3 linked regions of the Solitalea lacus genome follow. The protein of the gene in region 3 interacts with the protein of the main gene of each other region in a pairwise test. Links are inferred from orthologs where the notes say so. Each region holds a gene or a part of one and is shown on either strand. Other genes may lie near its edges.

What was found.
Region 1: the proteins of L2B55_RS09320 (region 3) and groL interact in binary tests that used the Escherichia coli proteins (3 or more experiments, as listed by UniProt). The link is inferred for Solitalea lacus from one-to-one orthologs.
Region 2: the proteins of L2B55_RS09320 (region 3) and L2B55_RS13990 interact in binary tests that used the Escherichia coli proteins (3 or more experiments, as listed by UniProt). The link is inferred for Solitalea lacus from one-to-one orthologs.

Annotation. Positions count from the first base shown.
Region 1 is NZ_CP091740.1:633,175-637,912, forward strand. What follows is about bases 1,119-4,004. They hold groL (chaperonin GroEL), read right to left. Parts: upstream 3,439-4,004; coding sequence 1,798-3,438; downstream 1,119-1,797. Other genes in these bases: L2B55_RS02670 (hypothetical protein), read right to left, coding at 1,119-1,304; L2B55_RS02675 (hypothetical protein), read left to right, coding at 1,531-1,749; L2B55_RS02685 (co-chaperone GroES), read right to left, coding at 3,524-3,799. Also shown: lepB (signal peptidase I), read right to left, coding at 1-774; more of L2B55_RS02670, read right to left, coding at 846-1,118; L2B55_RS02690 (DUF6263 family protein), read right to left, coding at 4,031-4,738.
Region 2 is NZ_CP091740.1:3,221,772-3,226,569, forward strand. Bases 1,310-4,255 are described here. They hold L2B55_RS13990 (Nramp family divalent metal transporter), read right to left. Parts: upstream 3,753-4,255; coding sequence 1,866-3,752; downstream 1,310-1,865. Other genes in these bases: smpB (SsrA-binding protein SmpB), read right to left, coding at 1,327-1,779; L2B55_RS13995 (metal-dependent transcriptional regulator), read right to left, coding at 3,758-4,255. Also shown: L2B55_RS13975 (hypothetical protein), read right to left, coding at 1-504; L2B55_RS13980 (protein-L-isoaspartate(D-aspartate) O-methyltransferase), read left to right, coding at 621-1,265; more of L2B55_RS13995, read right to left, coding at 4,256-4,414; L2B55_RS14000 (Lrp/AsnC family transcriptional regulator), read left to right, coding at 4,537-4,798. UniProt on the Escherichia coli protein: H(+)-stimulated, divalent metal cation uptake system. Involved in manganese and iron uptake. Can also transport cadmium, cobalt, zinc and to a lesser extent nickel and copper. Involved in response to reactive oxygen.
Region 3 is NZ_CP091740.1:2,200,669-2,205,238, forward strand. The notes cover bases 629-3,346. They hold L2B55_RS09320 (nucleotide exchange factor GrpE), read right to left. Parts: upstream 2,427-3,346; coding sequence 1,830-2,426; downstream 629-1,829. Other genes in these bases: dnaJ (molecular chaperone DnaJ), read right to left, coding at 666-1,826; L2B55_RS09325 (cell division ATP-binding protein FtsE), read right to left, coding at 2,526-3,209; L2B55_RS09330 (fructose-6-phosphate aldolase), read right to left, coding at 3,209-3,346. Outside these bases: L2B55_RS09310 (acyltransferase family protein), read left to right, coding at 1-595; more of L2B55_RS09330, read right to left, coding at 3,347-3,412; L2B55_RS09335 (acyl-CoA reductase), read right to left, coding at 3,488-4,510. UniProt on the Escherichia coli protein: Participates actively in the response to hyperosmotic and heat shock by preventing the aggregation of stress-denatured proteins, in association with DnaK and GrpE. It is the nucleotide exchange factor for DnaK and may function as a thermosensor.

The sequences.
Region 1 (4,738 bases), 1.6 Mb from region 3 along the record:
ATTGGATGGTTGAAACACTTCGGTTTCTCGTTCACCCGCAGGTAAAACATGTTTTTGAATCTTTTTAACAATAGGATTTTGTGACAATAATTCAGCTTGCATTTCTGATAAGAACATGAAATACTGATTGTCTGGCAATGGTATAATATCATTGTTAGCCGAAGGTGTACCATCAAATTTACGAATGTCTAATTGCTTTAGAAACTCACTGCTAAATGATGAACCATCAGTAGTGACAAAATATTCCATTTGTTCACGCTCTTTTATTTCGGCAGGTTTGCTATTAATAAACAATTTCCCGTTTCTTATTGTAAGAACATCGTTTGGTAATGCAACACAACGTTTTACATAATTCTCCTTTTTATCAATAGGACGGTAATTTCCTTGAGAATCTTTATCTAGAGGAAAGTTGAATACTACTACATCTCCGCGCTGTACGGAAGAAATTCCAGGTAAACGAAAATAAGGAGCTTGCAAACCACTGAAGTAAGAATTTAAGTTATTGCCTAAAGGAAGGGTATTGTGCATCAAAGGTATTGAGAGCGGAGTTATAGGCAATCGAGCTCCATAATGTAGCTTACTGACATATATTCGGTCACCAATATATACTGATTTTTCCATTGACCCTGTTGGAACAGCATATAGCTGCATGAAAAAAGTATTGATTATAGTGGCCATTACAAGGGCAAAAGTCAAGGCTCCCAGCCATTCTCGTAAGATTGACTGTTGAGGTAATTCGTCTTGCTTTAAATCTTTTTTTCTGAAGAACTTCATAGTTTTAGTTTTCTCTAAAACTAAGGATCAGAAATTTTATTGTAGGTGAGGTATTTAAATTAGAGTAGAAATTAAAAAATATCAATAATAACGTATTTAATTCCGTTGAAGTGAAATTCAGAGTTTACTTTTAGTCCAGTCATTTTCTGATATAATGGTGCTCCGATAGAAAGTCCAATAAACTTTATACTATCATAAAAAAAAGGCTCCTGGGCTGCTCCGATTAAAAAATAGGCATAGTTTGTTTGTACTAGCGCTCCAAAAGTAACTTTGTCAGGTTTGTTTTGAGTATTTATTGATTTCAGAGTTCTTATCTCGTCTTGTAAAAAGTTGATAGGCTGTGTTTGCAATTGAGCTTCATCAAGTAGTTGCTGTGTAGTACTTTCATAAAGTCCTCCGGTATCAATTTTGTCAGCTTCCGCTCCATCAATTTTATATCGCTGATCCGTTTTGGTTTCGGCCAGTAGATTCTCCTTTTTCTGAATAAACAGTTCCAATACCTGCTTTTTAAAATCTTGCGAATTGTCCATAATTCAATGATTTAACAGATAAAATTTTTCAAAAGGCTTATATCAATATACTAACAATTTTGAGAATAACGATTAGCTAACCCTGTAAAGATGAAAGATTGAGCGCTGCTTGTTTGGCTGTAAAGATTTTTAATGATGAATCTTATTTATATGTGCAGTTTTCATTGTCGACTGGCATTCGGCTTAAATAGGAGTATGGAAATACATGTTATGTTGAAAAAAACCGTTGAGTGATTTGCCATCAACGAATAAACTTTTTCTAATAATTGCAGGTACAGTTTATGCACATTGTGGGGAGTGGGATGGTAGTTATCCTGATGATGATATTATTATGATTTGGACGGAATGGCAACCTCGTAAGGATTCTGAATATGAAAGGGATAATATTGTGGAGTACGCCATTAAGCAATGCAATATTATCAATAAATCAAGAGCCCTTCTTTGATATAAGAAGGGCTCTTGATTTATAAGTTCGTTAATGAACGGTAAATTATTACATCATACCACCCATGCCACCCATGCCAGGGGCTCCACCATGAGCATGACCAGCGTCTTCTGAAGGCTCATCAGCTAATACACACTCAGTAGTTAACAACATTGAAGCAATAGAAGCTGCATTCTCTAAAGCAACACGAGATACTTTAGTAGGGTCAATTACACCCGCTGCAATTAAGTTTTCGTAACGGTTTTCACGAGCATTGTAACCGAAATCAGCACTACCTTCTTTTACTTTTTGTACTACAATAGAACCTTCAATGCCTGCATTTTCGCAAATTTGACGTAAAGGTTCTTCAATTGCACGCTTGATAATAGCGATACCTGTAGTTTCGTCATCATTATGGCCTTTTAAGCCTTCTAATGAAGAAATTGCACGAATAAAGGCAACACCACCGCCTGCAACAATGCCTTCCTCAACAGCTGCACGAGTTGCATGTAAAGCATCATCAACACGGTCTTTTTTCTCTTTCATCTCTACTTCAGTAGCAGCACCAACATAAAGAACAGCAACACCACCAGCTAATTTTGCCAAACGCTCCTGTAATTTTTCTTTATCATAGTCAGATGTTGTTGTTTCAATCTGAGCTTTGATCTGATTAACGCGAGCAACGATGTTTGCTTTTTCTCCCGAACCGTTGATAACAGTAGTATTATCTTTGTCGATAACCACTTTCTCAGCCTGACCCAAGTAAGTTAAGTCAGCATTTTCTAACTTGTAACCTCGCTCTTCAGAAATTACAGTGCCACCAGTTAAGATTGCGATGTCCTCTAACATTGCTTTACGACGATCGCCAAAACCAGGAGCCTTAACAGCAGCTACTTTCAAACGGCCTTGGATTTTGTTAACAACTAATGTTGCTAAAGCTTCGCCTTCTAAATCTTCAGCAATGATTAATAAAGGACGACCGGTTTGAACTTGTTTTTCTAAAACAGGAAGCAATTCTTTCATTGAAGAAATCTTCTTGTCGTAGATCAAAATATAAGGGTTTTCTAACTCAGTTTCCATTTTGTCGGCATTGGTAACAAAGTATGGAGAAAGGTAACCACGGTCGAATTGCATACCTTCAACTACTTCTACAGTAGTATCAGTACCTTTTGCTTCTTCTACAGTAATAACACCTTCTTTTTTCACTTTGTCCATTGCCTCAGCGATTAACGAACCAATAACTTCATCATTATTAGCTGAAATAGAAGCAACTTGCTTGATTTTATTGTTGTCATCACCTACAGATTGTGACTGTTGTTTTAAGTTTGCAATTACAGCAGCAACAGCTTTGTCGATACCGCGTTTTAAATCCATTGGATTTGCACCGGCAGCCACGTTTTTAATACCTGCAGTAACAATAGCCTGAGCTAAAACGGTAGCAGTAGTAGTTCCATCGCCAGCAATGTCAGCAGTTTTAGAGGCAACTTCTTTTACCATTTGAGCACCCATGTTTTCTAAAGAATCTTTTAATTCAATTTCTTTAGCAACTGAAACACCGTCTTTAGTAATTGAAGGAGCTCCGAATTTTTTATCGATGATTACGTTACGGCCTTTAGGACCTAAGGTTACTTTAACTGCGTTTGCTAAAGTATCAACACCACGCTTTAAAGCGTCGCGTGCTTCAACATTGTATTTTACTTGTTTTGCCATGTCTTTTGTTTGTTAAACTTTTTTAGATTGCTTTGAAATGAATAAAGGAGGAAAATAGTATTCTCTCTTTCTATCATTAAAAAATTTAGATAATCGCGTAGATATCAGATTCGCGCATGATTAAATACTCTTTACCTTCTACAGTAATTTCAGTACCAGCGTATTTGCCATACAGAACGGTATCGCCCACTTTCACAGTCATTGGCTCATCTTTTTTACCGGTGCCAACTGCTACGATAGTTCCTTGTTGAGGTTTTTCTTTAGCTGTATCAGGGATAATGATACCGCCAGCGGTAGTCGTTTCTGCAGGAGCAGCTTCTACTACTACTCTGTCTGCGATAGGTTTAATATTTAATGCCATAGTTCTATGATTATTTTTTTAATAGTTATGCCCACAACTAACAGAGATTGTGCCAAATAAATTGAATGGGTATTGCCGTTGAAAATTGGCAGATTTCTGACATGGGATGTAATATAAAGATTTATCAGGATGAAATTTTGTCAGAAAAGATAATGTCATTAAGGACTCCATAAACAAAAGAAGAATGCCGGTAAGCATTCTTCTTTTGTTTATGGGTAAAGCAGGACAGAATTACAACTCTTTAGCAGATATTTTGTTTTCGCCTTCAATTTTCATTTTAATGTCTTGGCCCATTGCGTTAAGAGTTCCATTAATATTTAATTTGATGTTGCTGGTTAAAGGTAAGCCCGATTTTACATCAACAATCATATCACCGATATTGGTACCGGTGAGGTTGGTTTGCATGCTAAAACCCATTATTTCTGCGGGACCGTTTGCTCCAATTGTTCCGCTTATGCCAATAATGGCTTTATTGTTTTTTAGCTCTTTTAAAGTATAAACAGTTTTCATGGTCATAGGAAGGGCAGCCTTTACCTCGGTTTGCACTTCCCATGAATCACCAATTTTAACTGGATGATCAGGATAAATTTTCAATGCATTTTCCATGCTGGTTTTAATGGCTTCATTGCCGAATTGTTTTTTTAGAGTTTCTTTCAACGTTTGGGCAGTCGCACTATCACTCGAAACCTTTTGAATCATGGCATCAATCATTTTATCAACACCAGTAACAGATTTAACTTCGCCTTTTGATGATAGAAGCATGTTAAATCCTGCACCTTTCATTGCACTAAGTGGATTTTTACTTGTGCCATCATCTTTTGAAGAGTCATACTCATTTGAATTTCCCATTGCCTCCGTTAATGAATACACCTTTTCATAAACAACCTTAATGTCTTTATTATCACCTTGTGTTTTGTTTACAGCAAAGGAGTAGGTCAT
Region 2 (4,798 bases), 1.0 Mb from region 3 along the record:
AGGATAAAATTTAATACCAATAAATGGAGAAAACCCTGCTCCATTTCTGTTATTTGTATAATTTGATTCTACCCCTAATGATGGTAATGTTTGCCCTTTATAATCTGATCGATAATAAAATAAATCTAAACCGATTACTGGACGAACTAATGTGTATAAAAACTCGCGTTCAAATCCTAAGCCAACCTTTAAATTTTGATACTTACCAGTATTGCTTGCACAAGTTGCACAATCCGGCGTTGGATTTTGATCGTTAAAGTGATTATATCTAGCACCTAAGCGAAAAGAAAAAAGATTATTCCGAACTTTAAATATTAATTCGTTTGCATAGCTAGCAACATAGTCATTGTTGTTATAATCAGTTCCTACAACAGGAATTTGCTCATTATAACTTACCAAATTAAGGCCAAAACTATACTTATAAGGCGAAATATTTTGAGCCTCTGATGGTTTACTAAATAAAAATAAAAGAGTTAAGATAAATAATAGTCTAAGTTTGATCATTTGAATAAATTAGATTTGAAAAGCAAATAAGAGTTTGGCTTTTTCACCGCCCCCTTTCATAAATTGAGTCAAATTTATTGTATTTTTGATATTTTATTAATTAAAATTCACATTTAATGCTCGATTCATATAAACACAAAGGATTAAGAAAAGTATTGGTTAAGCAGCTGAGAGAGAAAGGCATTAAAGATGAAAAGGTTCTAATTTCTATTGAAAAGATTCCGCGACACTTTTTTGTTGACAAATACACTGCAGAGGTTGCCTATGCTGATAAGGCGCTGAAAATTGATGCAGGGCAAACTATTTCACAACCCTATACGGTAGCCTACCAAACAGAACTATTGCACATTCAACCGGGAGAGAGAGTTTTGGAGATTGGAACAGGTTCGGGTTACCAAACCTCCATTCTATTGGAACTGGGTGCAGAAGTCTATACTATTGAACGACAAAAAGAGCTGTATGACAAAACGACTAAGTTTTTGCCTAAATTAGGCTATCACCCTCATTTTTATTTAGGGGACGGTTCTATGGGCATACCGGAACAGGCTCCTTTCAACAAAATATTGGTTACCGCCGGAGCACCTGGTATTCCTGAAACATTATTAAAACAATTGGCAATTGGAGGTATTTTGGTTATCCCTGTGGGTGATGAACAAGTTCAAACCATGACAACCGTTTTAAGGATATCTGAAAACGAGTTTGAAAAGGTAGAATTTGCCCAATTCAGGTTCGTACCCCTTATTGGTGACAAGGCTTGGTAAATAAGTCGACAATTCAAGATTTACAATTTTAGCCTAAAATCTAAAATTGTAAATCTCATTATTAAAACTTCCTCAGTCTGCCCATCTCTACTTTTGCATCTCGCTCCTTAATACTTTCGCGTTTATCAAATTCTTTTTTCCCCTGAGCAAGTGCAATCTCAATTTTAGCAAAACCGCGCTCATTGATAAACATGTAAAGAGGCACAATTGTATAGCCCTTCTCTTTTGTTTTTTGAGCTAATTTTTTTAATTCTTTTTTCTGCAAAAGTAAAACTCTGTCACGCTTAGCCTCATGATTATAAAATGAACCATGCGAATATTCAGCAATGTGCATATTGCGGATGTAAAGCTCATTATCCATAAAAGCACAAAATGCATCATTTATATTCACTTTGCCCTCTCTTACCGACTTAATCTCGGTTCCTAATAGCTTTACTCCGGCAGTATACTTATCAATTATATGATACTCGAAGTACGCCTTTTTATTCTTTATATTAATGTTATTACCCGACATGTCTATTTAATGAATGTACGAGAAAGTGTTTGGATGAAAAAATGGCCTGATTTATGCCGTGGCCCTGTTCTCCCCCTATCACTCAATCATTGTGGTTTTATAATTAACACCGGCACTTTTACTTTGTGTCTTACAGTGTCAACTGTGGCCCCAAAGATAACATCTTTTAAGGCTTTATGACCATGTGCCCCCATTACTAATAAATCAATCGGGTTTGAATTTACAATTTCAGAGATACTTTTTGCCGGATTACCATAGCCTATTTGATAGCTTACATCATATCCCATTCCTTCAATCTCGGCTACATATTTCTCCAGGTTTCTGATATCACTACGGGTTTCAAAATCATTAATATTCTGCCCAAGATATTGAGCCCCTGCTGTTTCAACAATATGGATCAAGGTATAGGAAGCATCTTTGCCCCCTTGAACCAAAGCATTACGAATTGAGTGCTTATCCATTTCTGAAAAATCAACTGTTACGGCAATGTTTTTATAGAATATAATTTCAGGAGACTCGAGATCCAAAGCTTCTCCGTGAGGCAAAAAGTCGTCTTTAGGGCTTTTCCTTCTAACAAAAGGCGAGAAAATCACATAGATTAGTAAGCAACCGCATAAAATGGCAATCGGTATCACAAAAATATAGATATAGATTACATCTTTACCTGCTGTTTTAATCCAACTTGTAATTTCTTCTATCACCAGTTTTACATTTAACGAAATGATGAGCGTTGCGCAAATCCAGGCCAATATTTTCACCCATAATTTAATAGCAAAGCCATTCATCTGCATTCTATCACTACAAAAATGAATGAGTGGAATTATTGCAAACCCTAATTGCAAACTTAAAACCACCTGACTGAGTACTAATAATTCCCCTAGTTTTTCCTCGCCCAACCAAATAATAGTTACAAAGGCAGGAACAATTGCAATTAAACGAGTAAGCAATCTACGTAACCATGGCCTAATACGTAAGTTCAAATAACCTTCCATTACAATTTGGCCGGCTAGGGTTCCTGTAATGGTAGAACTTTGTCCGGACGCAATTAAAGCAATTGCAAATAGTGCCGGAGCTAATGACCCGAAGATTGATGTCAGCAACTCATGAGCATCTTCAATATCAGCCACGTCATAATATCCATTGTTATGAAATGCGGCGGCTGCCAAAATCAAAATAGACGCGTTAACAAAAAATGCAAGATTCAGTGCAATCGTAGTATCAAAAAAATTGAACTTGAGGGCCTCTCTAAGGCTTTTTCGCTCACCACCAATCTTTCGTGTCTGCACTAAGGATGAGTGTAAATACAGATTGTGTGGCATTACTGTAGCTCCTATTATTCCAATCGCTATATAAAGAGCATCCCCTCCTAAAATAGAGGGCTTAAAACCTTTTGCAACTTCTCCAAAATCAGGTTGAGCGATAAAAACATCAACCAAAAATGACAGGCCAATAATTGAAACCATCGAAACAATAAAAACTTCCATGGTTCTAATGCCCTTATTCATCAGGAAGAGAATAATAAGCGTATCAAACACAGTTATTGAAACACCCCAAATTAAAGGTAGACCAAACAGCAATTTAAGTCCGATGGCCATTCCTATTACCTCAGCCAGGTCACATGCAGCAATGGCTATTTCAGCCAGGAAATAAAGCGATATATTAATGAACTTGGGATAGGTTTTACGGGAAGCTTGCGCCAAGTCCAAGCCTCTTACAATGCCTAAACGAGCACTTAAACTTTGCAGCAACAGCGCCATTAAATTTGACATTAGAAGCACCCAAATCAAATGATAACCGAATTTACTTCCACCGGCAATGTCGGTAGCCCAGTTACCCGGATCCATATAACCAACACTTACCATATAAGCCGGGCCAACGAACGCCAGAAAACGTTTCCAAGTGCTTTTATGTTGAGGAATACTTACGCTTGAGTGTACTTCGCCTAAGGAGGTTGTTGTTTGAACTTCTGCCATATTGCTTACTTCGCTATCAGAATGTTATTTGCTACTTCTTTACTTAAAAACAGATTTCTACCATCTGCCAGACTTATCAGCACAGATTGGTCGTATTCATTTTTTTCAGTTATATAAATAGATGTCCCTAACCCCAATTGCTGCTTTTCAAGAAATTGAAGAAATGAGTTACTATGATCGGATACTCCAGCAATTTTACCAGAGTCTCCTACTTCTAATTTCAATAGTTTATAAAAGTTATTGGCTGAAAAAACACCGTTTTTTGACGGAATAGGATCACCATGAGGATCGTATTTAGGAAAACCTAAAAATTCATCAAGACGATTAATCAGGTTATCTGAATTGATATGCTCAAGCTCTTCGGCAATTTCATGTACTTCATCCCATTTAAAATGAAGTTTATTAACCAAGAAACACTCCCATAATCGATGCTTCCTGATAATTTGCACGGCAATCTCTTCACCTTTTTTTGTCAAACTAACACCTTGATACTTAGCGTAGTTAACCAACTTCTTCTCAGCTAGTTTTTTAATCATATCGGTAACCGAGGCAGCTTTGGTATTCATTGCTTCCGCAATAGCATTGGTGGTTACGTTTCCTACGCTGTTTTCAGTTAATTTAAATATTGCCTTTAAATAATTTTCCTCTGTAAATGAATTCATCCTTAATAAAAACAGTCAAAGCTAATATATTTTTTAGACTAATCTAAAATACCCAAATTTTTTTTTGGCAAAATATTGTTTGGTGGTAAATAAATTCGCTAATTTGCACGAAAAATAAAACAATGAACGGACACCACCTCGATAAAATAGACTTACACATAATCAAGCTATTGCAAAAAGACGGAAGAATTACGAATCTTCAGCTTTCCAACGAAATTGGATTATCGCCTGCACCAACGCTGGAACGCGTTCGTAAGCTCGAAAACCAAGGTTACATTAAAAGTTATCACGCTTCAGTAGATGAGGAATCATTAGGGTTTACAGTAAAATGCTTTATTCAAATTACTATTAACCTCAACATCCCTGATTCCCGTAATAAATTCA
Region 3 (4,570 bases):
TTTTTGGGATGCTGTAATTTTATTGACGCTATTAAGTAGTGTTGTTGTTGTAGCTATTGTGGTGAGTCGGTATTCTAAACTCTCAGATTGCTGGAGCATCTATTCTTATCCGTTAAACCATTTTCTGTTTTTTTGGTTGGGAGTTCTTATCTCAAGGTTTAGAGGAGTTAATAATCATTGGGGTTACCTGGTGGCAGGTCTTTTGCTTTTTGTGTTTTCAGGTTTTTTGAATGTTCAGACAAACGATTATTCAGTTGGGTTAGTAACCGGTTTGAACAGACTGCTTTTATCCGTCAGCGTTACATTAATTGTACTTTATTTCTATTTAAAGGTGAAATTTAAGGCTGAATGGTTAAATCATTGGAGTGATTGGTTGGCATCTATAAGTTTTTCAGTGTATCTGCTGCATCCATTTGTGTATATATTGACAAGGAAATTGTTGACGATGGCCAATGTTAATCCAACCTTTTGGCAACTCTATGCCCTCGTTTTAATTATTACAATTGTACTGTCGCGTGTTACATATCATTACGAGAAATACTTTGTTGACTTAGGTAACCGGCTTATAAATAAAAGAAATATGGTCACTAACTAATGCAATAAAAAAATAATCCCCCATTTTGAAAATAAATGGGGGATTGTTTTTATTGCGTAAAGTATTGCGGCTATTCAAAAAACTCTTTCATTTTCTCGAAGAAGCTTTTCTCGTTTTTGCCCGGATTAGGCTTAAAGTTTGGTGATTCTTTCAGTTTTTCAAGCATTGCTTTTTCCTCAGCTGAAAGATTCTTTGGTGTCCAAATATTTACATGCACTAATTGATCACCACGGGTATAGCTGTTTACTTCCTTAATACCTTTTCCTTTTAGGCGTAATATTTTGCCTGCTTGTGTTCCCGGATCAATTTTGATGCGAGCACGGCCATCTATGGTAGGTATTTCAGTAGAAGTACCTAAAGCAGCATCAATAAAGCTTAAGTATAAATCGTAAACAATATTGTTTCCATCACGTTTCAGGGTTTCATGTTCAACTTCCTCAATCAGAATGATCAAATCACCAGGAACTCCGCCACGTGGAGCTGCATTTCCTTTTCCACTTAAAGAAAGTTGCATGCCATCACTTACTCCAGCCGGAATATTGATTTTTAGCGTTTCTTCACCACGAACAACCCCTTCGCCGTGACAAGAAGTACAACGGTCGGTAATAATTTGTCCTTCACCATGACAAGTAGGACAGGTGCTGGTGGTTGCCATTTGGCCCAAAATGGTATTGGTTACCTTTCTGACACTTCCGCTGCCACCACAGGTAGAACATGATTTGAAAGAAGAACCTCCTTTGGCACCGCTGCCATTACAAGTGCTGCAGTTTATCTGCTTTTGCACCTTAATGGTTTTCTCAACCCCGTTGGCAATTTCTTCTAAAGTAAGTTTAACTTTTATCCGAAGATTAGAGCCCCTTGGTACACGACGGCCACCAGAGCGACCACCGCCACCGCCGAAAAAGCTTTCAAAAGGATGCGCACCACCGAATATATCTCCAAACTGGCTGAAGATATCCTCCATATTCATGCTGCCACCACCATATCCACCTTGTCCTCCGGCAGCACTTGCACGGTGTCCAAATTGATCATAACGTTGGCGTTTTTCCTGATTGCTTAATATTTCGTAAGCTTCGGCCGCTTCTTTAAAATGTTCTTCAGCTTCTTTATCTCCCGGGTTTTTGTCTGGGTGATATTTGATTGCCAGCTTGCGATAAGCTTTTTTTATCTCATCAGCGCTAGCAGTTCTGGAAACTCCTAATATATCGTAATAATCTCTTTTGGTTGACATGCTTTAAGCTCCTACAACTACTTTTGCGTAACGAACTACCTTGTCGTTCAAATAATATCCTTTTTCAACCACATCCATTACCTTTCCCTTCATTTCTTCATTAGGAGCAGGAATATTGGTGATTGCTTCATGCAATTCAGCATCAAATGGCTGGCCTATAGCCTCCATTTCCTTCAAGCCTTGTTGCGTTAACGTATTTCTAAATTTGTTGGCAATAAGCTTAATGCCTTCTAATGCGGCATCATCTTCACGGCCGTCAAAAGATTTTATTGCGCGGTCAAAATCATCAAGAACAGGCAATAATGATTTGATAACGTCTTTTCCTGCCGTTTGAATTAATTCTACACGTTCTTTTGAAGTACGACGACGGAAATTGTCAAATTCAGCATATAAACGAAGATATTTTTCATTTGCCAGATCCAACTCTTCTTTTAATACTTTTTCAGGAGATGCCACTTCTTCAGCAACTGCCATACTTTCCTGAATTTCTGCTGCATCTGCAGTATTGTCAATAAACTCTTCGTGCGCCTGATTTTCTCTATTTTCCATATCTTTTTTCTTATTCTTCAACATAGCTTTAAGTTGATTGATAAGTTGCATTAAACTAATTGCTGATTTGTCAAAAATATTGCCAACACAATAAAGACCGACAGGCTGTCAGTTTTTATTGTGCACCGCTAAACCACTCAAATAAGGCACTTACAGAGTAAGTACAGCATTATCAATTACTTTTCCGCTTTCGCATTTGATAATACGTTGTGGGAATTTGTGAATTGTATAATGATCATGCGTTGCCATAAGAACAGCAGTACCTGCTTCGCTAATTTTTTTTAGTAGTAATAAAATTTCGGCTGAAATATCCGGATCGAGGTTACCCGTAGGCTCATCTGCCAAAATGACTTCAGGGTGATTTAGTAAGGCGCGGGCAATTACAATACGTTGTTGCTCACCACCAGAAAGCTCATGAGGATATTTTTTTAATTTAGAGCGCATGCCTACATTATCTAGGGACTCTAATATGCGATCTTGCATCGATTTGTCATTATTCCAGCCAGTGGCTTTTAAGACAAACCGAAGGTTTTGTTCAACGGTTCTGTCGGTTAAAAGCTGAAAATCTTGGAAAACAATACCCAGTTTACGACGTAAAAAAGGAACTTCATTATCCTTTAATGTTTTTAAATTGAATCCGGCAACCATACCTTGTCCCTGATGCATATTTAAATCAGCATATAATACCTTAAGTAAGCTACTTTTTCCACTTCCGGTTGAACCAATTAGGTACACAAATTCGCCTTTATCAATGTTTAAAGTAACATTTGAAAGTACCAGATGTTTCTGCTGGTATATATCTACATTTTCAAGCTTTATTACGTTTTGAATCATCAGATTTCCAGTTTTATTATTTTTCCGAAGGGTAAGTCTTTAACTAAATCTAAAATATAATCCTGTTTATTGCCCAAGCCGATTTTTTCAAGTGATTTTTCCGGTCTGTCAACTCTAAAATAAGCTAATAGTGTAAACTTATCATCTCTGAGTTGGATATAGTCAGGGATTTTGGCAACGCCTTTAACTTTTAAAATATACAAAGTATTATTTGTTTAAAGGTTTTGGTTCAAAAATAACAATAATTACTAATTACAATTAACTTAAACTGCCCGGTGTTATAAATTCAATAAAAAATTCATTGTGTCTATCCCATCGGCATAATCCCAAAGTTCCGGTTGCTGCGCATTGCCGAATGGGAGGCTGTATTTAAATTCGCCATCCTTGCTCACAATGCATTGAATTTGCTCCGCATCATTGTTTAAACGTTCTGAAAGTGAGTTTTCATCTTCATAAACTTCATAATGTAAAGCCGAAATAGGGGATGCGTACGCAGTGTTTTCACTTAGCATAACAAAGTGATTTTCAAAGTAAGGTATCCGGTTCATCATCAGAAGTGTTAAATTGTAATCAAAGTTATTTGCATACTTGTTATGATTGATGATCGGCTTGTAGGATTCTATTCCATTGAAAAAAGCTTCAAAATTATAGTCTTTCGGTACAAAAAGTTTGGAAACATTGCGGCAGCCTAAGCCAAAATAGGTAAAAATGTCTTTTCCAAGTAAATGAAAATCCTCCTGAGTTTCTTTTCCGGTTATTACAGCAACTGAGTTTCTGTTTTTACGAATAATGTTGGGGTATTTACCAAAATAATACTCAAAATAACGAGAGCTGTTATTGCTGCCTGTGGCTATGACAGCATCGAATGAACTAAGTTTATCTACAAATTCAAAGCTTTGTACAAAAGCAGGTTCTATCTCAATAAGCTTGTTCAGAATGTGAGGAATTAGCTTGTTGTCTTGTGATGACAATTTAATTTGTGCTTTATGGCCAGAAATGATGACACACAGTATGTCATGAAAACCAACCAATGGAATATTGCCCGCCAAAATTAATCCCACTGTTTTTGCTGGTTTAATATCCCACAATGCTGTATAGTTATTAAGCCAGGTCTCTAACTTTTTAGTTGTAAGTGATTGACCAATAGAAGTAATTGCTTCACGTGTAAATTCAGGAGTAAACCAATTGTTATAAACCTTTGCTTTGTTTATAAGAAGCTCCAGTTCATCATTGGGATTACTTAAATAAGAACCCAATTGTGAAAAAATGTTTATAGTTTTATTAATAGTAAGTTGAGGCATATTAATTGATATTTTTCGAAACTAAATCGCTGTTGAATTGTTATATTTGCAGCAAAATTA